Regions from separate parts of the Xanthobacter sp. ZOL 2024 genome, predicted to be linked through region 1. Evidence: predicted binding sites of a transcription regulator. Region 1 holds the regulator's gene; the other holds the start of a gene.

Region 1 (10,717 bases):
GATGCCGACGCCGAAGATGCCCAGCGACTGCACCAGGGTGGCGATGCCACAGGCGAACAGATCGGCGCTGATGAGGAAGGCCACTTCCTCCGGCGAGAGCTTCAGCGCGCGGCCGATGATGAGCGGGACCGCAACCGCGCCGGCATACATCACCAGCACATGCTGCAATCCCAATACGAAGAGCTTAGGTGCCGGCAGCACCTCGTCCACGGGGTTGACGGCTTCAGACATGAATGTCCCCTCGAAGGTATCATGAGGCAGATCTGGGAAGGTTCGTTATTCGGCGCTGTCGCGCTCGATATTGGCGCCGTCGCTTGCAAGCCCTGGCGGCTGAGACCATGGGCCCGCGACCTCGACGCTGTCGCTCTTTGGCGATCGCTGCAATGCATCAAAGACCATTTTGTCGGCTTGGAAAATGGTTGGAAAATCGGAATATCTTCCAATTTTTTTGGAAAATACTCGGGCTGCGGCTCCGCTATCATTTTCGCAATGCGGGATGAGCCTGCGACGGCGCGAGGAGCAAGATGGGACGTCTGTCGACCCACGTACTGGACACGGTGTCCGGCGGCCCCGCCGCCGGGGTGATCGTGGAGCTGAACCGCATCGAGGCCGATGGCACCCGCACCGCGCTGGCCCGGCACACCACCAATGCGGACGGGCGCACCGACACGCCCCTGCTGTCCGGCGAGAGCTTCGCCGCCGGCACCTATGAGCTGGTGTTCCACATGGCCGACTATTTCCGCGCCAGCGGCGCCAAGGTGGCCGAGCCGCCGTTCCTCGATCTCATCCCGCTGCGCTTCTCCATGGCGGCGGACGGCCATTACCACGTGCCGCTGCTGGCCTCGCCGTGGAGCTATTCCACCTATCGGGGGTCCTGAACCGCATGCCCCAATCCCTGCCGCCGGACGTGCCGCCCCGCGATCCCGTCACCGGCCAGCCCTATCCGCGCGATCTCATCGGCTATGGGTGCACGCCGCCGCATCCCCATTGGCCGGGGGAGGCGCGCATCGCGGTGCAGTTCGTCATCAATTACGAGGAAGGCGGGGAGAACAGCATCCTGCACGGCGATGCCGCCTCGGAAGCCTTTCTGTCGGAGATCATCGGCGCCCAGCCCTGGCCCGGCCAGCGGCACATGAACATGGAGTCCAATTACGAATACGGCGCCCGCGCCGGCTTCTGGCGGCTCCATCGCATGTTCACCAGCCGGGCGATGCCGGTCACCGTCTATGGCGTCGCCACCGCCATGGCGCGCAACCCCGAGGCCGTCGCGGCCATGCGCGAAGCCGAATGGGAGATCGCCAGCCACGGCTATAAATGGCTCGAATACAGGGATTTCAGCCGCGAGGACGAGCGCGCCCACATCCTCGAGGCGGTGCGGCTGCACACCAAGGTCACCGGCGCCCGGCCGCTCGGCTTCTACCAGGGCCGCTCGGCGGAGAACACCATTCCGCTGGCCATGGAGGAAGGCGGCTTCCTCTATCTCGCCGACAGCTATGCCGACGACCTGCCCTATTGGATCACCGGCCCCAAGGGCCCGCAGCTGATCGTGCCCTATACGCTGGAAGCCAATGACATGCGCTTCTCGGTGGCGGCCGGCTTCGGCTCGGGCACCGAATTCTACGACTATCTGAAAGACAGCTTCGACTGCCTTTATGCCGAGGGCGAGAGCGCGCCGAAAATGCTGTCCATCGGCCTGCATCCGCGCCTTGTCGGCCGCCCGGGCCGGGCGGCGGCGCTCGGCCGCTTCCTCGATTATGTGGCGGCCCACGACAAGGTGTGGGTGGCGCGCCGCGTCGACATCGCCCGGCACTGGATCGCCCGGCACCCGCCCAAGGGCGGCTACCGCCCCTCCTTCATGCCCAAAGGCCTGTTCGTGGAGCGGTTCGGCGGCGTGTTCGAGCACTCCCCCTGGATCGCCGAAGGCGCCTATGACCGCGGCCTCACCCCGGCGGAGGACACCGCCGCAGGACTGGCCGAGGCCATGAACGCGGTCCTGGAGGCGGCGCCCCGCGAGCAGCAGCTGGCGGTGATCCACGCCCATCCCGATCTCGCCGGCAAGCTGGCGGAAGCCAAGCTGCTGACGGCGGACTCCACCGCCGAGCAGGCCTCCGCCGGGCTCGACCGGCTCACGGCGGAGGAGAAGGCCCGCTTCACCGCCCTCAACGACGCGTACAAGACCAAGTTCGGCTTCGTCTTCATCATGGCCATCCGCGGCCGCAGCAAGGATGAGATCCTCGCCGCCTTCAGCCGCCGGCTGGAGCATGATGTCGAGGCCGAATTGGCCGAGGCCATCACCCAGATCGAGCGCATCGCCCGCCTGCGGCTCGACCAGATGCTGCCCGCCACGGCGCCCTGAGGGAGGCTCACCATGCCCGCCGCTGCCCCGATCGATCCGGCGCCCCTCGACGGCGCCACCCTCACCGAGCGCCTGAAGGAGCTGGCCGCCTTCTCCGACGTGCCCGGCGAGCTCACCCGCCTCACCCTGTCGCCGGCGCACAAGCGCGCGGCGGCCCAGGTGTCCTTCTGGATGCGCCAGGCCGGCATGAGCCAGGTGCATATGGATGCCACCGGCACCATCACCGGCCGCTATGCCGCCGACCGAGAGAATGCCAAGACCCTGCTGGTGGGCTCCCATATCGACACCGTGCGCAACGCCGGCATTTACGACGGCAACCTCGGGGTCGTCGTTGCCATCGCCGCGGTGGAGGAGCTCAGCCGCCAGGGCCGGCGGCTGCCGTTCGCCATCGAGGTGGCGGCCTTCGCCGATGAGGAGGGCGTCCGCTTTCTCTCCACCCTCACCTCCTCCAAGGCCATGGCCGGCCTGTTCGACCCCTCAGCCCTTGACGACATGGATACCCAGGGCATCTCCCGGGCCGAGGCGCTCAAGAGCTTCGGCGCCCCGGTGGAAACCCTGGCGGAATGCCGGCGCGATCCGGCCACCACCCTCGGCTATGTGGAAGTGCATATCGAGCAGGGGCCGGTGCTGGAGGCGGCGGGCGCGCCGCTCGGCATCGTCACCGGCATCGCCGGCGCCTCCCGGGGCCATGTGCGGGTGCGCGGCCAGGCTGGCCATTCCGGCACCCTGCCCATGCCCATGCGCCATGACGCTCTGGCCGCCGCCGCCGAGATGATCCTGGCGGTGGAAGCCCGCGGCCGGGCCGATGCCGACACGCTGGTGACCACCGTGGGCACCCTGCTGGTGGGCGGCGGCGCGGTGAATGTGGTGCCGGGCGAAGTGCAATTCTCCCTCGACATCCGCTCGCTCTCCGACGAACTGCGGGCCCGCGCCATCGCCGACATCGAGGAGGCCGCGCGCGCCATCGCCGCCCATCGCGGGGTTCAGGTGACGTTCGACATGCGCCACCACGTGCCCGCCGCCCTGTGCCACGGCCCGCTCAAGGATCGCATGGCTGAGGTGGTGGAGGATCTCGGGGTGCCGGTGGTGCGCCTGCCGTCCGGCGCGGGCCATGACGCCATGGTGTTCCGCGACGTGCTGCCCATGGCCATGCTGTTCGTGCGCTCGGAAAACGGCAGCCACAATCCGCGCGAATACGCCTCGCCCGCCGACATCGGCCTCGCCGCGCGGGCCCTCTACGCCTTCTTCCTGAAGACCGCCGAGGCGACCACCGACGCCTGAACGCGGCGCGGTCAGGCGCAAGGGGCGTGGAGAACCGGCGCCGTCAGGCGCGAGGGAGGTTTGAAACCGACGCCCTTAGGCGCAACGGAGCTTTGAAACCGACGCCGTCAGGCGTCGGTGTGGCCGCCCAGAACTTCCTCGGCGGTGAAGCCGTAGCTGCGGCCGCAGAACTCGCAGGTGACGGAGACCTTGCCGTCGTCCTGGATCATGCCGCGCCGCTCCTCCACCGAGAAGGAGGCGAGCACGCCGGCCACCCGCTCCCGATTGCAGGAGCAATGGGCGGTCATCGGCAGCGCCTCGAACACGCGGACCCCGCGTTCGTGGAACAGGCGGAACAAGAGCCGCTCGCTGGACAGATCCTTGTCCAGCAGCTCCACATCCTCCAGCGTGCCCACCAGGGAGCGCGCCTCGGTCCAGGCATCATCCTCGGCGAGGGTGTGGCCCTCGGTGCCCGCCGGCGCATCGCCGGGGTGAAGATCAGCCATGCGGGCGCGGGAGGGATCGTCGGGCAGGAACTGGGCGAGCAGCCCGCCCGCCCGCCAGGACGAGGCCTTGCCGCCGGGCCGCACCTCCTCGCCCACGGCGAGGCGCACCCGGGTGGGGATCTGCTCGGACTGCTGGAAATACTCGTGGGCGGCCGCCTCCAGTCCCTCGCCATCCAGCGCCACGACGCCCTGGTAGCGATTGGTGGACAGGCCCTGGTCGATGGTCATGGCCAGATGCCCGCGCCCCAGCAGATCCGCCGGGCTGGTGGCATTGCGGCGCTCGGCCTCGGCCAGCGCCTCCTTGTCGAAGCGGGCATAGGCGCGGATCTTGTCGGGGCTGACGAAGTCGGCCACCACCATGTCCACCGGCCCGTCGGTCTGGGTCTGCAGGATGAAGCGGCCCTCGAACTTGAGGGACGAGCCGAGCAGCACGGCCAGCGTCACCGCCTCGCCCACCACCCGCTTCACCGCCGGGGGATAATCATGGTGGGCCAGCACCGCGTCGAGGGTCGGCCCCAGGCGCACGATGCGCCCTCGCAGATCGAGGGCATCCACCTGAAAAGCGGTGACGATATCGTCCTGCGCGACGTCACTGGCGCCACGCGAGCGCTCGGCACTCATGCGCTCCTCCCTGAAAGGATGGCCATGCGCCCCGGCAAGCGCGGCGCATGGAACACGACATGCCCCCTCATAGCGCGGCGCCGCGGCCTCGGCCACAGCGGCGCGATGGGGTCAGCTGCCCGCTGCGTGGAAACACCAGGCAAGGATGCCCTTCTGCGCGTGCAGGCGGTTCTCCGCCTCGTCGAACACCACCGACTGCGGCCCATCCATCACCTCGCTGGTCACCTCCTCGCCGCGATGGGCGGGCAGGCAATGCATGAAGATGGCGTCCTTGTGGGCGCGGGCCATCAGGGCACCGTTGACCTGATAGGGCTTCAGCAGATTGTGCCGGCGCTCCGCCTCCTTGTCGCCCATGGAGACCCAGGTGTCGGTGAGGACGCAGTCCACCCCCTCCACCGCCTCTTCCGGATCCCGCATGAAGGTGACCTTGGCCTTGGTGCGCTTCACGAAATCCTTCAGCGCCTGGCGCGGGCCCAGCTCCTTCGGCGTCGCCACCTTCATGGAGAAATCGAACCGCTCGGCGGCATGCACCCACGAGACCAGCACATTGTTGGCATCGCCGGTCCAGGCCACCTGCCGGCCCCGGATGGGGCCGCGGTGTTCCTCGAAGGTCATCACATCCGCCATCACCTGACAGGGATGCGACACGCGGGTGAGCCCGTTGATGACCGGAACGGTGGCATAGGCCGCCAGTTCCATCAGGTCGTCATGGTCCAGGATGCGGATCATGATGGCATCGACGAAGCGCGACAGCACGCGCGCCGTATCGGCGATGGTTTCGCCGCGGCCGAGCTGCATCTCGGCGCCGGTGAGCATCACCGTCTCGCCACCCAGCTGGCGCATGCCCACGTCGAACGACACCCGGGTCCGGGTGGAGGGCTTGTCGAACACCATCGCCAGGGTCTTGCCCACCAGCGGGCGTTCTTCTTCCCCCGCCTTCCGCTTTGCCTTGAGATCCTTGGACAATTCCAGAACCCGCCGCAGCTCGGCCGCCGGGATTTCCGACAGGTCGAGGAAGTGGCGCACACCGTTCTCCGTCATTCCGCAGCCCCCTTGACCGGAGCGGAGGCCAGCGCCTGCTCCAGCCGCACACATGCGGCCTCGATCTTCTCCACAGCCAGATCCGCCTCGTCCGCCGAAACGGTCAGCGGCGGCAGCAGCCGCACCACATTGTCGGCGGCGCCGGGCGCGAGCAGACCCTCGGCCCGCAACGCCACCACCAGATCGGCGGCCGGCACCTGGGCCTTCAGACCCAGCAGCAGCCCCCGTCCACGCACCTCCGCAAGGATCTGCGGATGGCGCGCGGCCACCGCGCCCAGCTTTTCCACGAGCCGGGCGCTGATGGCATTCACATGGTCGAGGAAGCCCTCGGCCAGAACGATGTCGAGCACCGCGTTGCCCACCGCCATGGCGAGCGGGTTGCCGCCATAGGTGGAGCCGTGGGTGCCCAGAGTCATGCCCTTGGCGGCCACCTCGGTGGCCAGGCACGCCCCCATGGGGAAGCCGCCGCCGATGCCCTTGGCCACCGCCATGATGTCCGGCGTGATGCCGGCCCATTCATGGGCGAACAGCTTGCCGGTGCGGCCGACGCCGGACTGCACCTCGTCGAGCACCAGCAGCAGGCCCTTCTCGTCGCACAGGGCGCGCAGGCCCTTCAGGAAGGATTCCGGCGGCACGCGCACGCCGCCTTCACCCTGCACCGGCTCCAGCAGGATGGCGCCGGTCTGATGGGTGATCGCGGCCTTCACCGCGTCGAGATCGCCGAACGGCACATGGTCGAAGCCGGGCAGCGCCGGCTCGAACCCCTCCAGATACTTGGCATTGCCGCCGGCCGAGATGGTGGCCAGCGTGCGGCCATGGAAGGCGCCCTGGAAGGTGATGATCCGGTTCTTCTCCGGATTGCCGTTGGCGAACTGATACTTGCGCGCCATCTTGATGGCGCACTCCAGCGCTTCCGCACCGGAATTGGTGAAGAACATGGTGTCAGCGAAGGTGACCGCCGACAGCCGCGCGGCCAATTCTTCGCCGCCGGGAATGCGGAACAGGTTGGAGGTGTGCCACAGCTTGTGCGCCTGGGCGCTCAGCGCCTTCACCAGATAGGGATGCGCATGGCCGAGCACGTTCACCGCGATGCCGGCGGTGAAATCGAGATAACGTCGCCCGTCCGTCGTGACGAGCCAGCAGCCCTCTCCCCGCTCGAATTCGAGGTCGATGCGCGCATAGGTCGGCAGAACGGCGGTGATCACGAGATCCTCCTGAATGCGCCTCCGCCGACACGCAGGCCGACGAAGACAGCAGTCTCCTTCTTCGGGTGGGGCCGCACCCGGCCCCGGGCTTGTCCCCTTCCAATGGGGACGGCCGGACCTTGTCCGATCGGGGCGGGATGCCCCATTCGGACCGGGCCCGGGCAAGCGGGAATTAAAAAGGGCCGCCCCAGCGGGGGAGCGGCCCGACGCCCGGAATACTAATGATCGCGCGCGCGAGGTCAACAGATCTCCAAAGCCGCGCCGAAGAGCGGCACCTTCCAGGCCCGCGCTCCACGTCCATGCTCCAGACCCGTGCGCGCGCGGATCGTCCCATCGGCAACGATCTGGGGAAAACAGCCCGTGAGTGTTAACGGACTCTGTCGCCGGCGGCCGCCATATTGTAGCGTATTGATCATCGCCTACGAGATCTCGTGCGACCGACCTTCCTGGGACCTGCGGGTGTTAACGTTTCGCGTGCCATGTGGCGGCGGGATCGGGAAGAGAGTCCGAGTCCTCTCAGGCAGCATGGCGGTGCTGTCGGTGAGGCGATGTTGGGACGTCGCCCACGGGTGACGTCAGCTGATGCGGCAAATGGAGAAGAGCGATGAGCTGGAATGACGAGCGCGTCGAACTCTTGAAGAAGCTCTGGAGCGAAGGCCTCTCCGCGAGCCAGATTGCAGCCGAGCTCGGCGAAGTGACCCGCAATGCGGTGATCGGCAAGGTGCATCGCCTCGGCCTGTCCGGCCGCACCAAGGCGGCGCCCGCCCCCACCACCCGTCCGCGCACCAGCGCCCGGCCGGAAGGGCGCGAGCAGGCCCGGCCACAGCGGCCACTCACCCAGGGCAACGTGGCCCTGGCCCCCGAGCTCGAAGACCTGGTGGAGGAAGCTCCCGCCCCCGCGCCGGAGCCCGAGATGGCCAGCAACGTGGTGCCCATGGGCCAGCGCTGCACCATCATGAACCTCACCGAAAGCACCTGCCGCTGGCCCATGGGCGAGCCGGGCACGGACAGCTTCTATTTCTGCGGCTCCAAGAGCAATCCGGGCTCGCCCTATTGCGCGCACCACGCCCGCATCGCCTATCAGCCCGTCCAGGATCGCCGTCGCGATCGTCGGCTGGCCTATCTCTGAGCCGTCAACGCCGGCCCCATCCGGGGCCGGGTCGGCCATCGCCACCTGATGGCGCGGCGAGCCCATGAAGGCGTCCTCCCCCCGGGCAAGGCCGGGCGGCGGTGGGCGCCTTTGTCATGCCTGGAGCAGGCATGCCCCGGCCACGCGCGGGCCACGGCGCCAAGCGACGTCAATGCCCCGCAGCCGGACGGGCGGCCTCAATGGCACGCAGCACGGGCCCCACGCCCTTTCGCCACGCGGCGACCGGCACCCGAACCTCGAGCGACGCGCCTCAGCTGGCGCGGGCGAACATTTCGTTGAAGGAATAGCCGGCGCCACGCACGGTGCGGATGGGATCCAGCTGGCGGCCGCGGTTGAGCGCCTTGCGCAGCCGGCCCACGTGCACATCCACGGTGCGCTCGTCGATATAGACGTCCTGGCCCCACACCCCGTCGAGCAGCTGCTCGCGGGAAAACACGCGGCCGGGGCTCTGCATCAGAAACTCCAACAGGCGGAACTCGGTGGGGCCGAGATGAATCTCGCGACCGCCGCGATGCACCCGGTGGGTCTCGCGGTCGAGCTCGATGTCACCGGCCCGCAGCAGGGTCGCCACATGCTCGGGCTTGGCCCGGCGCAGCAGGGCCCGCACCCGCGCCAGCAGCTCGGGCACCGAGAACGGCTTCACCACATAATCGTCGGCGCCGGTGGCCAGGCCCCGCACCCGCTCGGTTTCCTCGCCGCGGGCGGTGAGCATGATGACCGGCAGGCGCTCGGTTTCCGGACGGGTGCGCAGCCGGCGGCACAGCTCGATGCCGGAGAGCCCCGGCAGCATCCAGTCGAGGATGACGAGATCCGGTACGCTCTCGCGCAGCCGCGTCTCGGCGTCGTCGCCGCGGTCGACACTTTCCACGCCGTAGCCTTCCGACTCCAGATTGTAGCGGAGCAGAAGGGTCAGGGGTTCCTCGTCCTCGACGATCAGAATACGCGCCGGCACAGTTTCTCACCCATCGAACAAAGCTCGCCTCACATCCGACCGCGCCGCGACGGCGACGGAGCCAAGGCGACGGCCTGCGCCGTCCCACCCCGCGCCGCCAGCCGCGTTCAGCCCTGGACGGTGCGCGCCGGGAAGGCGACGGTGGTGTCGCTGGAGGCGTCCGCCTTCGGGCGGCTCTCCGGCAGCACCTCGCCGGTGACCATGTAATAGACAACTTCGGCAATATTGGTAGCGTGATCCCCCATGCGCTCAATGTTCTTGGCGCAGAATAGGAGATGGGTGCACACGGAAATATTGCGCGGATCTTCCATCATGTAGGTCAGAAGCTCGCGGAACAGCGAGGTATACATGGTGTCGATGGCGTCGTCGCGCCCCCACACCTCCAGCGCCTTGGCGGGATTGCGGCCGGCATAGGCGTCGAGCACCTCTTTCAGCTGCTCCAGCACCAGTTCCGACATGTGCTCCACGCCGCGCACCAGCTTCTGCGGGTGATACTCGCCCTCGATGGCGATGACGCGCTTGCCCACGTTCTTGGCGAGGTCGCCGATGCGCTCCAGATCGTTGGCGATGCGGATCGCCGCCACGATCTCGCGCAGGTCGCTGGCCACCGGCTGGCGCTTGGCGATGACGAGGACGGCCTTGTCCTCGATGTCGCGCTGGGCCTGGTCGATGCCGGTGTCGAGGGTGACCACCTTCTGGGCCACCGAGATGTCGCGCTTGATGAGGGCGGTGACGCTGTCGGCCACCAAGCGCTCGGCCTGGCCGCCCATCTCCACCACGCTGCGGCCGATTTCCTTCAGCTCGACGTCGAAGGACGTCACGGTATGATCAGGCATCTGAGCCATCCTTCTCGCCTCAGCCGAAGCGGCCGGTGATGTAGTCGCGGGTCTTGATCTCCTTCGGATTGGTGAAGATCACGTCCGAAGGCGCCACCTCGATCAGTTCGCCCAGATAGAAGAAGGCGGTGATGTCGGCGCAACGCGCGGCCTGCTGCATGTTGTGGGTGACGATGACGATGGTGAATTCCCGCTTCAGCTCGTCGATCAGGTCCTCGATCTTCGAGGTGGAGATGGGATCGAGCGCCGAGGTGGGCTCGTCCAGCAGGATCACCTCCGGCCGCACCGCGATGGTGCGGGCGATGCACAGGCGCTGCTGCTGGCCGCCGGACATGCCCAGGGCCGAGGTGTTCAGGCGGTCCTTGGTCTCGTCCCAGATGGCCGCCTTGCGCAGGCACCATTCCACCCGCTCGTCCATCTGTGCCTTGTTCAGCTTCTCGTGCAGGCGCACGCCGAAGGCGATGTTGTCGTAGATGGACATGGGGAAGGGGGTGGGCTTCTGGAACACCATGCCGATGCGGCTGCGCACCACGGTGGAGTCCAGCTCCTTGCCGACGATGTTCACGCCGTCGAACAGCACCTGCCCCTCGGCGCGCTGGCCGGGGTAGAGGTCATACATGCGGTTGAACACCCGCAGCAGGGTGGACTTGCCGCAGCCCGAGGGACCGATCATGGCGGTCACGCGCTTCTCGGGAATGTCGAAGTTGATGTTCTTCAGGGCATGGTTCTGCCCGTAATAGAACTGCAGGCCCTCGACCTTGAGCTTCACCGGCGCCACCGGGGCATCGGG
Region 2 (10,717 bases), 990 kb from region 1:
CTGGGAGTTGGTCCATGGGGATTTTGAAGGAATTTCAGGAATTCGCCGTCCGGGGCAATGTGGTGGATCTCGCCGTCGGCGTGATCATCGGTGCCGCCTTCGGCAATATCGTCAGCTCGCTGGTGGGTGATGTCTTCATGCCGGTGATCGGCGCGGTCACCGGCGGCCTCGATTTTTCCAACTACTTCATTCCACTGGCGAAATCGGTCACGGCCGAGAATCTGGCGGACGCCAAGAAACAGGGCGCGGTGCTGGCCTACGGCGCCTTCATCACCATCGCCATCAATTTCGTGATCGTGGCGGCCGTGCTCTTCCTGGTGGTGCGCACCCTCAACGGCCTGCGCCGCAAGCACGAGGCGGCGCCGGCGGCGCCGACCAAGACCGAGGTGCTGCTCACGGAAATCCGTGATCTGCTCGCCAAGCGCGCGCCGGGGGCGTGAGGCGCTACGGCCGGTCCTTCGGGACCGGCTGCCGCGGATGGACCCGCGAGGGCGGCGCGGTGTTCAACGCACGTCTGCGCCCACGGCATCGCTCACATGCGCAAAGCCGTCGGCCTTCAGGCACGCGGCAAGCTCGGCCTTCACCCGGTTGACGAGGCCGGGACCGTGGAACACCAGCGACGAATAGAGCTGCACCAGGCTCGCGCCGGCGCGGATCTTGGCATAGGCATCGGCGCCGGAAGCGACCCCGCCCGCGCCGATCAGCGGCAGGCGGCCGTCCACCAGTCGGGCGAGCGCCGCCAGACGCTCGGTGGAAAGCGCCATCAGCGGCTTGCCGGAGAGGCCGCCGGTCTCGCCCTTGTCCGGGCTCTTGAGGCTGGCCGGGCGCGACAGGGTGGTGTTGCCCATGACGATGCCGTCGACGCCGGTGGTGAGCGCCACTTCGGCCACGTCGGCCAAGCCTGCGTCGTCGAGATCGGGCGCCACCTTCACCAGCAGCGGGGGCCGCCCGGCGGGGTCGGGCATGGAGGCATCGCGCACCGACAGCACCTGGCTCAGCAGGGCCGACATCTCGCTGCGCGCCTGCAGGGAGCGCAGACCCGGGGTGTTGGGCGAGGAGATGTTGCACACCAGGTAGTCGGCCAGCCGGCAGGTGGCGGAGACGCCGAGCACATAGTCCTCGATGGCGTCCTCGCTCTCCTTGTTCTTCCCCACATTGGCGCCGACGATGCCGGTGGCGCCCGCCGCCCGCCGCTGCCCCAGGCGCGACACGAACGGGGCGAGGCCCTGGCTATTGAAGCCGAACCGGTTGATGACCCCTTCATCCGCATCGAGCCGGAACAGGCGGGGCTTGGGATTGCCCGGCTGCGGCCGCGGCGTCACTGTGCCCGCCTCCACGAAGCCGAAGCCGAGCTTCAGCACCTGGTCCGCTACCTCGGCATCCTTGTCGAAGCCGGCGGCGAGGCCGATGGGGTTGGGAAAGTCGATGCCCCACAGCCGCGTGGCCAGCACCGGATCGTCCGGCCGGGCCAGCCGGGGCGCGAGGCCGCGCCGCAGCGCCTTGATGGCGAGGCCGTGCGCCTGCTCCGGCGTGATGAAACGCAGCAGCGGCCGCGCGAGGGCATAAAGGTCCATCATCTCATTCGCCGCTGACGGCGGTGCCTCCGTGGGCCTTGGACCAGCTGTGGGGATCGTGCAGGAACGCCTCGATCTGGCCCACCTGGGCGTTCTCGAAGCGGTTGGAGCGCTTCACTTCCGCCAGGATGTCCCACCAGGTGGCGAGCCGGTGCAGGCTGAGGCCAGCCTCGTCCAGGATGCCGGCGGCCTCCGAGAAGATGTCGTAATAGAAGAAGACAAAGCAGTGATTGCAGTCGGCGCCCGCGGTGCGCAGGGCGTTGACGAAATTCACCTTGCTGCGGCCGTCGGTGGTGAGGTCCTCCACCAGGAGGATGCGCTGGCCGGGGGCGAGGTGGCCCTCGATCTGGGCGTTGCGGCCGAAGCCCTTGGGCTTCTTGCGCACATACTGCATGGGCAGCATCATCCGGTCCGCCACCCAGGCGGCGAACGGAATGCCCGCGGTCTCGCCGCCGGCCACCGCGTCGATCTGCTCATAGCCGATGTCGCGATAGATGGTGGAGATGCCGAAATCCACCAGGGTCTGGCGCACGCGGGGGAAGGAGATGAGGCGGCGGCAGTCGATATAGACCGGGCTCGCCCAGCCGGAGGTGAAGATGAACGGCTCGCCGGACGAAAAGCGCACGGCCTCCACTTCGAGGAGCATCCGCGCGGTCTGCTCGGCAATGGTGGCCTTGTCCGGAAAAGCGGTAACATTCGCCATGGTCGGCTGAGCCTCTCGGGTCGCGGGAAAGAAGGCGGGCGGACACGGGCGGCCCGCCGCGCGGCATATAGCAGAGCCGGCGGCCGCAAACACCCCGCCTGCGACGTCGAAGCCGGCAAAAGATGTGCGCGCGGACCTCAGGCGGCCGCAGCCAGGGTGTGGGCGTGCTCCAGCGCCATCTCCAGTCGGTCATTGCCCCAGAACAGCTCTCCGTCGGCGGTGACGAAGCTGGGGGCGCCGAAGATGCCGCGGGCCCTGGCTTCCTCGGTTTGGGCGCGCAGCCGCTCCTTGGCGGCCGGGGACTGCGCCTCGTCGATCAGCTGCCCGTCACAGAAGTGGCCGAGCCCGCCCAGCACCTGGCTGATGGTGGCGCGATCGGAGATGTCGCGGCCCTCGGCGAACTCGGCATGGAAGACGCCGCGGGTGAAGGCCGGCCGCGAGGCCTCGTTGAGATAGAGCGCCACCCGGGCCGCCAGCAGGCCGTTGGCGGGAAACGGCTGGGGCCGTGTGATGGGCGGCAGGCCGGCGCGGGCGGCCAGGCGATCCATGTCGCGCCACATGTGCGCACCCTTGATGGGATAGACGTTGAAGGGCGAGGTCGTGTACCCCTGGGCGGCGAAGATGGGGCCCAGCAGGAACGGCTTCCAGTGCACCACCACCCCATGCGCCTCGGCCAGAGCGGCGATGCGGGCCGCGGTGAGATAGGAATATGGCGAGGCGAACTCGTAATAGAAATCGAGTGTGGCCCTGGCCATGACATGATCCTCCTTGTACATCGCGCGGCCAAATGTGCGGCCGCCGACCCGGGTGGGGCAAGGGTGTGAATCAAGCATGCACGGAAAACGCGGCTCTCACGCGCGATCCGGCGAGCGTTGCGGAGAGATGACGTGCGGGTGATGCGGTGAGGTGGGTGCTGTTCTTCATGCTGGTGATCGGCGCCGCGGTGGCGATTTTGTTCACCGTGTTCCCGCAATGGGATCTCGCCATCACCGAGTTGTTCTGGGATGCGTCGCGGCGCCATTTCGCCCTGGCGCGCCAGCCCTGGGCCCTGACCTTGCGCGCGTGGGGCAACTATATTCCCTGGATCTTCGCCGTGCCGGCGTTCGCCGCGCTGGTGCTGAAGCTGCTGTTTCCCGACCAGCGCATGTTCATGCCGGCGCGGGCGGCGGTGCTGCTGGCGCTGACCATGGCGCTCGGTCCCGGCCTCGTGGTCAACGGCATCCTCAAGCAGGAGTGGGGTCGGCCGCGGCCCGTGCATGTGGACGATTTCGGGGGCAAGGACACCTTCATGCCCTGGTATGACAATTCCGGCGCCTGCCCGGGCAATTGCTCCTTCGTTTCCGGCGAAGGTGCGCTGGGCTTCTGGATGACGGCGCCGGCCAGCCTGGTGCCCGGTCCGCTCGGGGCGGTGGCGCTGGGCGCGGCGGTGCTGTTCGGGGCGGCGGCCGGCGGCCTGCGCATCGGCTTCGGCGGCCACTTCTTTACTGATGTGGTGTTTTCCGGTGTGCTGGTGGTGTTGATCGTGGTGCTGGCGCGCCTGTGGCTCTACGATCGTCCCCGCGCGCCCACCGATGCCGCCGTGGAGGCGGCCATCGGCCGGGTCGGCTTCGCCTTGCGGCATGGGGTTCTCGCCCTCTGGCGGGGCGCCGCCCGCCTGTTGGCGCGGCGGGCGGGCTGACGCCTCAGCCTTCCAGTTCCTCGCGCAGGATCTCCAGCCGCAGCCATTCCTCCTCGGCCGCATCGAGCTGGCCCTGGGTCTTGGCGAGGGCGGCGGAGGTGGCCTCGAACTTGGCCGGATCGCGGGCATAGAGCTGTGGATCGGTCAGCGCCGCGGCCAGCTTCTCCAGCTCCTTCTTCAGCTTCTCCATGGTCTCCGGCAGCGTCTTGAGGGCGTGCTGCTCATGGAAGGATAGGCGCTTCTTGGCCTGCGGCTTGGCGGCCGCCTCGCCTTTCGCAGAGCTGTCGGCCTTGCCCACAGGGGCCGATGCCTTGGCCTTCGCCTCCACGCCACGGCCGCGCTGGGCCAGCATGTCGGAATAGCCGCCGGCATACTCGCGGAACACCCCGGCGCCCTCGGCCATGATCACGCTGGTGACGGTGCGGTCCAGGAAGTCGCGGTCATGGCTGACCAGGATCACCGTGCCGGGATAATCGGCCACCATCTCCTGCAGCAGGTCGAGGGTTTCGAGGTCGAGGTCGTTGGTGGGCTCGTCCAGCACCAGCACGTTGGAGGGCAGGGCCAGCGCCCGGGCCAGCATGAGCCGGCCGCGCTCGCCGCCGGAGAGAACGGACAGGGGCGTGTTGGCCTGCTCCGGGCTGAACAGGAAGTCCTTGAGATAGCCCATGACGTGCTTGGGGGTGCCGCCCACCATCACGGTGTCGGAGCCGCCTCCGGTCAGGGCATCGCGCAAAGTGGTGGTGGGGGCCAGCGCCGCCCTTTTCTGGTCGAGCGAGGCGATCTCGAGGTTGGTGCCGAGCTTGACGGTGCCGGAATCCGGCCGGATCTCGCCGGTGAGCAGCTTGATGAGGGTGGTCTTGCCGGCGCCATTGGGGCCGACGATGCCGATGCGGTCGCCGCGCAGGATGCGGGTGGAAAAGTCCGTCACCACCGGCGTGCCGTCATAGGCCTTGCTGATGCCCTTGGCCTCGATCACCACCTTGCCGGAGGTTTCCGCCTCGGTGACGGTGATCTTGACGTTGCCCTGGGCCTTGCGCTCCTCGCGCCGGTCCTTGCGCATGGATTGCAAGAGGCCAAGCCGGCGCACGTTGCGCTTGCGGCGGGCGGTGACGCCATAGCGCAGCCAGTCCAGCTCGGCGACGATCTTGCGGTCGAGCTTGTGGCGCTCGGTCTCTTCCTGCTCCAGCACGCTGTCGCGCCAGGCCTCGAAGCCGGCGAAGCCCTGGTCGAGCCGGCGGGTCTGGCCGCGATCGAGCCAGATGGTGGCGCGGGAGAGGTTTTCCAGGAAGCGCCGGTCATGGCTGATAAGCACGATGGCGGACTTGAGCCCCCTCAGCTCGCTTTCCAGCCATTCGATGGCTGGCAGATCGAGATGGTTGGTGGGCTCGTCGAGCAGCAGCACGTCCGGTTCGGGGGCGATGACGCGCGCCAGCGCCGCCCGCCGCGCCTCACCGCCCGAAAGGTGGGCGGGATCTTCCTGGCCGCTCAGGCCGAGCTGCTCCAGGAGATATTGGGCGCGGTAGGCGTCGTCACCGGGCCCGAGGCCGGCCTCGACATAGGCGAGGGTGGTCGCGAAGCCAGCAAAATCCGGCTCCTGCGGCAGATAGCGCACGGTGGCGCCGGGCTGAAAGAAGCGTGTCCCGTCATCGGGCGCCATCAGACCCGCCGCAACCTTCAGCAGCGTGGACTTGCCCGAGCCATTGCGGCCGACCAGGCACACGCGGTCACCCGCCGAGACGGACAGGTCCGCCCCGTCGAGAAGAGGGGTGGCGCCGAAGCGCAGGTGGATGTCTTGCAGCAGGATCAGCGGAGGGGCCATGACGCCCGATTAAAGCCACCGGCGCCGGAACGCAAAGGGTGTGCGTTCCGAAGCCGCAGATCAGGAACGGCATTGTCGTAAATACGACAAATCGAACCGCCGCCGAAGCTGCGTCACGCGCCAGGCTTCAGCCGCATCCCTACTTCCGCCGCCGGGACATTCCCGACGTCGGTCACAGGCCCTGCGGGCGCATCAATGGAGGGTGGTTACGCCGCCCAGGCGGCTCATTTGGTCTTTGAGAACAAGCTTCTTGCGCTTGATTTCCGCCACTCGGACAGAGTCCTTGGCGGGGGAGGCGAGTTCGCGGGCAAGCTCCTGATCGAGAGCCGCGTGGCGACGCTTCAACTCCGAAAGGTGCGACTGGATGGACATGCTGAGCCACTCCCTGTCTGCATCACGCCAGGAAGTGTGTCACGGAGTTGACACTGAGTCGACCACCTTTCTTGCGAGCGGCGCGGCAACTTATCTTGCAGCGCAAAAAGCCCGTGCCATAGTCGACGATGAAGGAAGGGGCTTGCGGCAGGCGGTCCCACGGGGAACTCTAGTGGTGTGAACGGGGGCGGCGCCGGGCGCCGCGGCGTGGACCCGCGGCGGCCGGGCGACTGGCGCGGCCGACGGCTGGAGGACACAGCTGCGTGAGGTGCGGCGCGGTCAGCGCCGGAGTGGGGCGGAAATGGTGAAGGCTTGGCGAGGCGCGCGGCCGCGGCCATGAGGCTGCGGCTCCAACCCTTCAGGGGCGTGTCGCGTTCGTGGGGGCCGTGTTGCGACGGATGGGTGCATGACCAGTGACGAGGAACGGGACCTCAAGCTTCTTCTGGAGCGCTTGAGACAGGAGCATCGCGACCTTGACGCGGCCATCGAGGCCCTGACCGGCGTGACCGGGTCCGATGTGCTCCAGGTGCAGCGGCTGAAGAAGCGCAAGCTGCAGCTCAAGGATCGCATCACGCATATCGAGGATCAGCTGTTCCCCGACATCATCGCTTGAAAAAGCGGGCCGCCCGTCTGGCGGCCCGCATGGTTCGGTGCGGCTCAGAGCTGGGCGAGCATCGCCGCGGCGCTGGAGACGTCCGCCTTGCCGGGGGTCTCCTCGATGTTCAGCGTCTTCACGACGCCATCCTCGACGATCATGGAATAGCGCTTGGAGCGCACGCCGAGGCCGGCGCCCGATCCGTCGAAGGTGAGGTCCAGGGCCTTGGCGAAGCTGGCGTCGGCATCGGCCAGAAACACGATCTTGCCCGCCGCGCCGGAGGCGTTTTCCCAGGCGCCCATCACGAACGGATCGTTCACCGCCACCACCGCGATGGTGTCGATGCCCTTGGCCTTGATGGCCTCCGCCTCGGCCACGTAGCCGGGCAGGTGATTCTTGTGGCAGGTGGGGGTGAAGGCGCCCGGCACCGCGAACAGCACCACGCGCTTGCCCTTGAAGATCTCGTCGGTGGTCTTCTGCACCGGCCCATCGGTGGTCATCACACGAAAGGTGGCAGAAGGCAGCTTATCGCCGACCGAAATGGTCATGGCATTCTCCGCGGCAAAGCGGCCCCAAGCGACCGCGTGCGGACAATACGTGGTTTTACGGAGGAGAAAAGCGCCTTTGGCGCCCCTTCACGGCGCAGGAATCGTCCAGGGCGCGGTGACCGAGCGCGGCATGTCCACCAGCGTGAGGGTGAGGACCGCGCCCGGCAGCGCGGCGTCCGGCGGCACGCCTTCCAGCGGCAGGGTGAAGCGCACCAGCCCATCGGCGAGGGCGACCTTCTGTGGCAGCGGCAGCGCCCAATGATGGTCCGGCCCCTCCGCGAACAGGTCGGCCTTGGGGGTGACGTCGCGCGCATCCACCACCAGCTGCGGCGGCGTCGCGCCCGTGTCCAGGCGCGCCGAGACGATCTGCGGCGTGCCCGCCACACCCACCGCCTGCGGCTCGGGGATCCTGGCGCGGGCGGCGGCGATGCGCGCGGCGGCGCCCGGGTCGGGCTCGGCGGCCAGGTCGAGGGTCAGATCGGCGGTGGCCGGCATGCACAGGGCCTCGCAGACAGCGAAATCCAATCCCAACACCAGCTTTGCCGGCTGGCTGGGGTCCTTGAGGGTCACCGTCAGCGGCAGCACCACCGTGCCCTTGTAGCCGATGGAAAAGCCGCCGGCGCCATCGGCGAAGCGGCGCGGTGCCGGCCAGCCCACCGCCACGTCGGCCACGTTTTCCGATTGCTCGAAGGCCAGCATCGGCGGCACGCCGCTGTCGCCCGGGTAGCGCCAATAGGTCTTCCAATGGGTTTGCAGCTGTAGCTCCAGCCCCACGTCGCGGGTGTCGGCAGTGCCCCCCCCATTGAAGAGGCGGACGGTGACGCCCGGCAGGGTCACGCTGCTTGGCTCGGCCTGCGCCACCGATAGCGCCGCGCCCATCAGCAGCGCGGAAAGCGCCAGCAGGGCGGTGGTCCAGGGCGCTTTCGGCCGCCGGCGGGCACGAGTGGAATGCGGAGCGATCATGTCTCTGCCGGTACCGGTTTTGCCGCTGCGGTGCAAAGCCGGGGCGCGCACAAGGGCGTGAGCCATTGGGACCAGGGCTGCCGCGGCGCGGCTGTGAGGGCGCTGCCCGGCGTCCGCTCCATTCCCAAACGCCACGAGGCGCGGTACCCTCGACCCATGATCGCGACCGATACCCCCATCCCCCCGACTGGCGGCTCGCGCTTCCTCGACGGGCAAATGCTGATCGCCATGCCGACCTTGCGGGACGATCAGTTCGCGCGCAGCCTCGTCTATGTCTGTGCTCATTCGGCGGAAGGCGCCATGGGCATCATCGTCAATCAGCTGGCCAGCCACATCGATTTCGGCGACCTTCTGGTGCAGCTCGATGTGGTGCCGGCGGCCGAGCGCATCCTGCTGCCCAAGAGCGCCGGTGCCGTCAAGGTGCTGAAGGGCGGGCCGGTGGAGACCGGCCGCGGCTTCGTGCTGCATTCGGCGGATTATTTCGTCGAGAATTCCACTTTGCCCATTGATGACGGCATCTGCCTCACCGCCACCCTGGACATCCTCAAGGCCATCGCCGGCGGCAGCGGGCCACGCAGCGCGGTGCTGGCGCTGGGCTATGCCGGTTGGGCGCCGGGGCAGCTGGAAGCCGAGATCCAGGCCAATGGCTGGCTGAACTGCCCGGCGGATCAGGACCTGATCTTCGGACGGGCCATCGAGGGGCGCTATGACGCCGCCCTGAAAAAGCTGGGCATCGACCCCGCCATGCTCTCCAGCGAGGCCGGGCACGCCTGAGGTCGAGGACCCGTGATTGCAGCGCGTGGCGGGTGGGCCGTGCCGACCCTCACTCGCCGGAGGCGCGCTTCTTCTTCTTGGGCTCGGCCGGGGCGGGTTCGATCAGCACCCGGCATTCATCGGCGGTGAGCGGCTCGCCGAACACCACGCCCTGAGCGTATTCGCAGCCGAAATGCGCCATCTCGGCGATCTCGCTCTCGCGCTCGATGCCCTCGGCGATCACGTCCATGCCCAATTGGTGGGCGAGCTCCACCATGGAATTGACGATCACCGGGCGGGCCGCCCGGGCCGGCCCCTTGGCGGTGTCGCGCACGAACCGCTGGTCGATCTTGATGGTGTCGAAGGGGAAACGCTGCAGATAGGCGAGGGAGGAATAGCCGGTGCCGAAATCGTCCAGGATCAGACCGGCCCCCAGTTCGCGCACGCGGCCCAGCAGCACCGCGGCATATTCCGGATTCTCCATCACCAGGGTCTCGGTGATCTCCAGCTTGAGCGAGCTCGGGGCCAGCTGATTGCGGGTGAGCACCGATTTGAGGTCCTGGATGAGATCGTGCCGCAAGAGCTGCCGCGACGACACGTTCACCTGCACGAACAGCGGCGGGTCCACCCGCAGCATGCGCTGCCAGAGGGCGAGCTGGCTCGCCGCCCGCTCCAGCACGAACAGGCCGAGATCGAGGATGAGGCCGCTGTCTTCCGCCAGTGTCAGGAATTCGGAGGCGGCCAGCTCGCCCAGGCGCGGATGGTTCCAGCGCATATAGGCCTCGAAGCCGCCGATGGCACGATCGCCCAGCCGCACCACCGGCTGATAGCGCACGAAGATCTCGCCCTTGTCGAGGGCCTCGCGCAGCTCGGTCTCCAGCGCCACGCGGTCGATCTTCTGCTGGCGCATGGCCGGGCGGAACACCTCGATGCGGTCGCCGCCGATGCGCTTGCCGTAATACATGGCGAGCTCCGCATCTTTCAGCACGTCATCGCGCTTGCCGAGCTCCGGTCCCGACAGCACCAGTCCGATGGACGCGGTGACGAACACTTCCTTCTCGGCGAACGAGATGGGCGCGCGCAGGGAGCGGCGCAGGGTGTCGGCGAAGGTGGTGATGCGCTCGGCGTCGCGCTCCGACATCAGGATGAGGCCGAACTGGTCGCCGGCGATGCGGGCCAGGGTGTCCTGCGGCTTCAGCAGCCGCATCAGCCGGCGCGAGACGGTGAGCAGGATGGAATCCGCCACCGCCATGCCCACCTGCATGTTGATCTGCTTGAAGCGATCGAGGTCGATCACCATCACCGTCGGCTTCACCTTGGAATCGAGGCGGGCGAGGGTGAGGGCCTGGTCCAGCCGGTCGAGGAACAGTTCGCGGTTGGGCAGGCCGGTGAGATTGTCGCGCACCGCGTCGTGCAGCAGCCGTTCGGCGGCGATGCGCTCGCCGGTGACGTCGAACAGGGTGCCGACGCAGCGCACCACCTCGCCATCGGCCCCCACCACCGGGCGGGCCTTCAGGTTGAAGGTGAGGTAATGGCCGTCGATGGCCTTGAGGCGGAAGTCCTGGTCGATGCGGCCGCGACGCTGGTCGATGATGCCGTCGAGGGTGGCGCGGAAGCGGTCGCGGTCGGCGGGGTGCAGCACCTCCAGCCAGCCGGCGGCCTCGGTCTCCAGGGAATGACGCTTCAGGCCCAGGGCTTCTTCCGCCTCGGGC

The links. The regulator PhoB, encoded in region 1, activates phosphate uptake and scavenging genes when phosphate is short. The targets are predictions, from matches to a motif close to TGTCATNNANCTGTCAT.
Region 2: a site for PhoB is predicted at 6,386-6,402, ahead of ACU4E7_RS10065 (YdcH family protein). Genes of this name have one in related genera too.

Annotation. Positions count from the first base shown of each region.
Region 1 covers NZ_CM128808.1:1,185,577-1,196,293, forward strand. The annotation lists gene ACU4E7_RS05695 (nucleobase:cation symporter-2 family protein) at 1-231, opposite strand, end outside; gene uraH (hydroxyisourate hydrolase) at 525-878, shown strand; gene puuE (allantoinase PuuE) at 884-2,356, shown strand; gene ACU4E7_RS05710 (allantoate amidohydrolase) at 2,369-3,637, shown strand; gene ACU4E7_RS05715 (Hsp33 family molecular chaperone) at 3,745-4,743, opposite strand; gene argF (ornithine carbamoyltransferase) at 4,855-5,784, opposite strand; gene ACU4E7_RS05725 (acetylornithine transaminase) at 5,781-6,989, opposite strand; gene ACU4E7_RS05730 (GcrA family cell cycle regulator) at 7,594-8,118, shown strand; gene phoB (phosphate regulon transcriptional regulator PhoB) at 8,390-9,091, opposite strand; gene phoU (phosphate signaling complex protein PhoU) at 9,199-9,927, opposite strand; gene pstB (phosphate ABC transporter ATP-binding protein PstB) at 9,947-10,717, opposite strand, start outside.
Region 2 covers NZ_CM128808.1:2,180,108-2,190,824, forward strand. The annotation lists gene mscL (large conductance mechanosensitive channel protein MscL) at 21-440, shown strand; gene ACU4E7_RS10035 (quinone-dependent dihydroorotate dehydrogenase) at 504-1,574, opposite strand; gene ACU4E7_RS10040 (orotate phosphoribosyltransferase) at 1,579-2,277, opposite strand; gene ACU4E7_RS10045 (DsbA family protein) at 2,415-3,032, opposite strand; gene ACU4E7_RS10050 (phosphatase PAP2 family protein) at 3,188-3,955, shown strand; gene ACU4E7_RS10055 (ABC-F family ATP-binding cassette domain-containing protein) at 3,960-5,774, opposite strand; gene ACU4E7_RS10060 (YdcH family protein) at 5,967-6,146, opposite strand; gene ACU4E7_RS10065 (YdcH family protein) at 6,553-6,759, shown strand; gene ACU4E7_RS10070 (peroxiredoxin) at 6,804-7,289, opposite strand; gene ACU4E7_RS10075 (protein-disulfide reductase DsbD domain-containing protein) at 7,377-8,252, opposite strand; gene ACU4E7_RS10080 (YqgE/AlgH family protein) at 8,409-9,026, shown strand; gene ACU4E7_RS10085 (EAL domain-containing protein) at 9,076-10,717, opposite strand, start outside.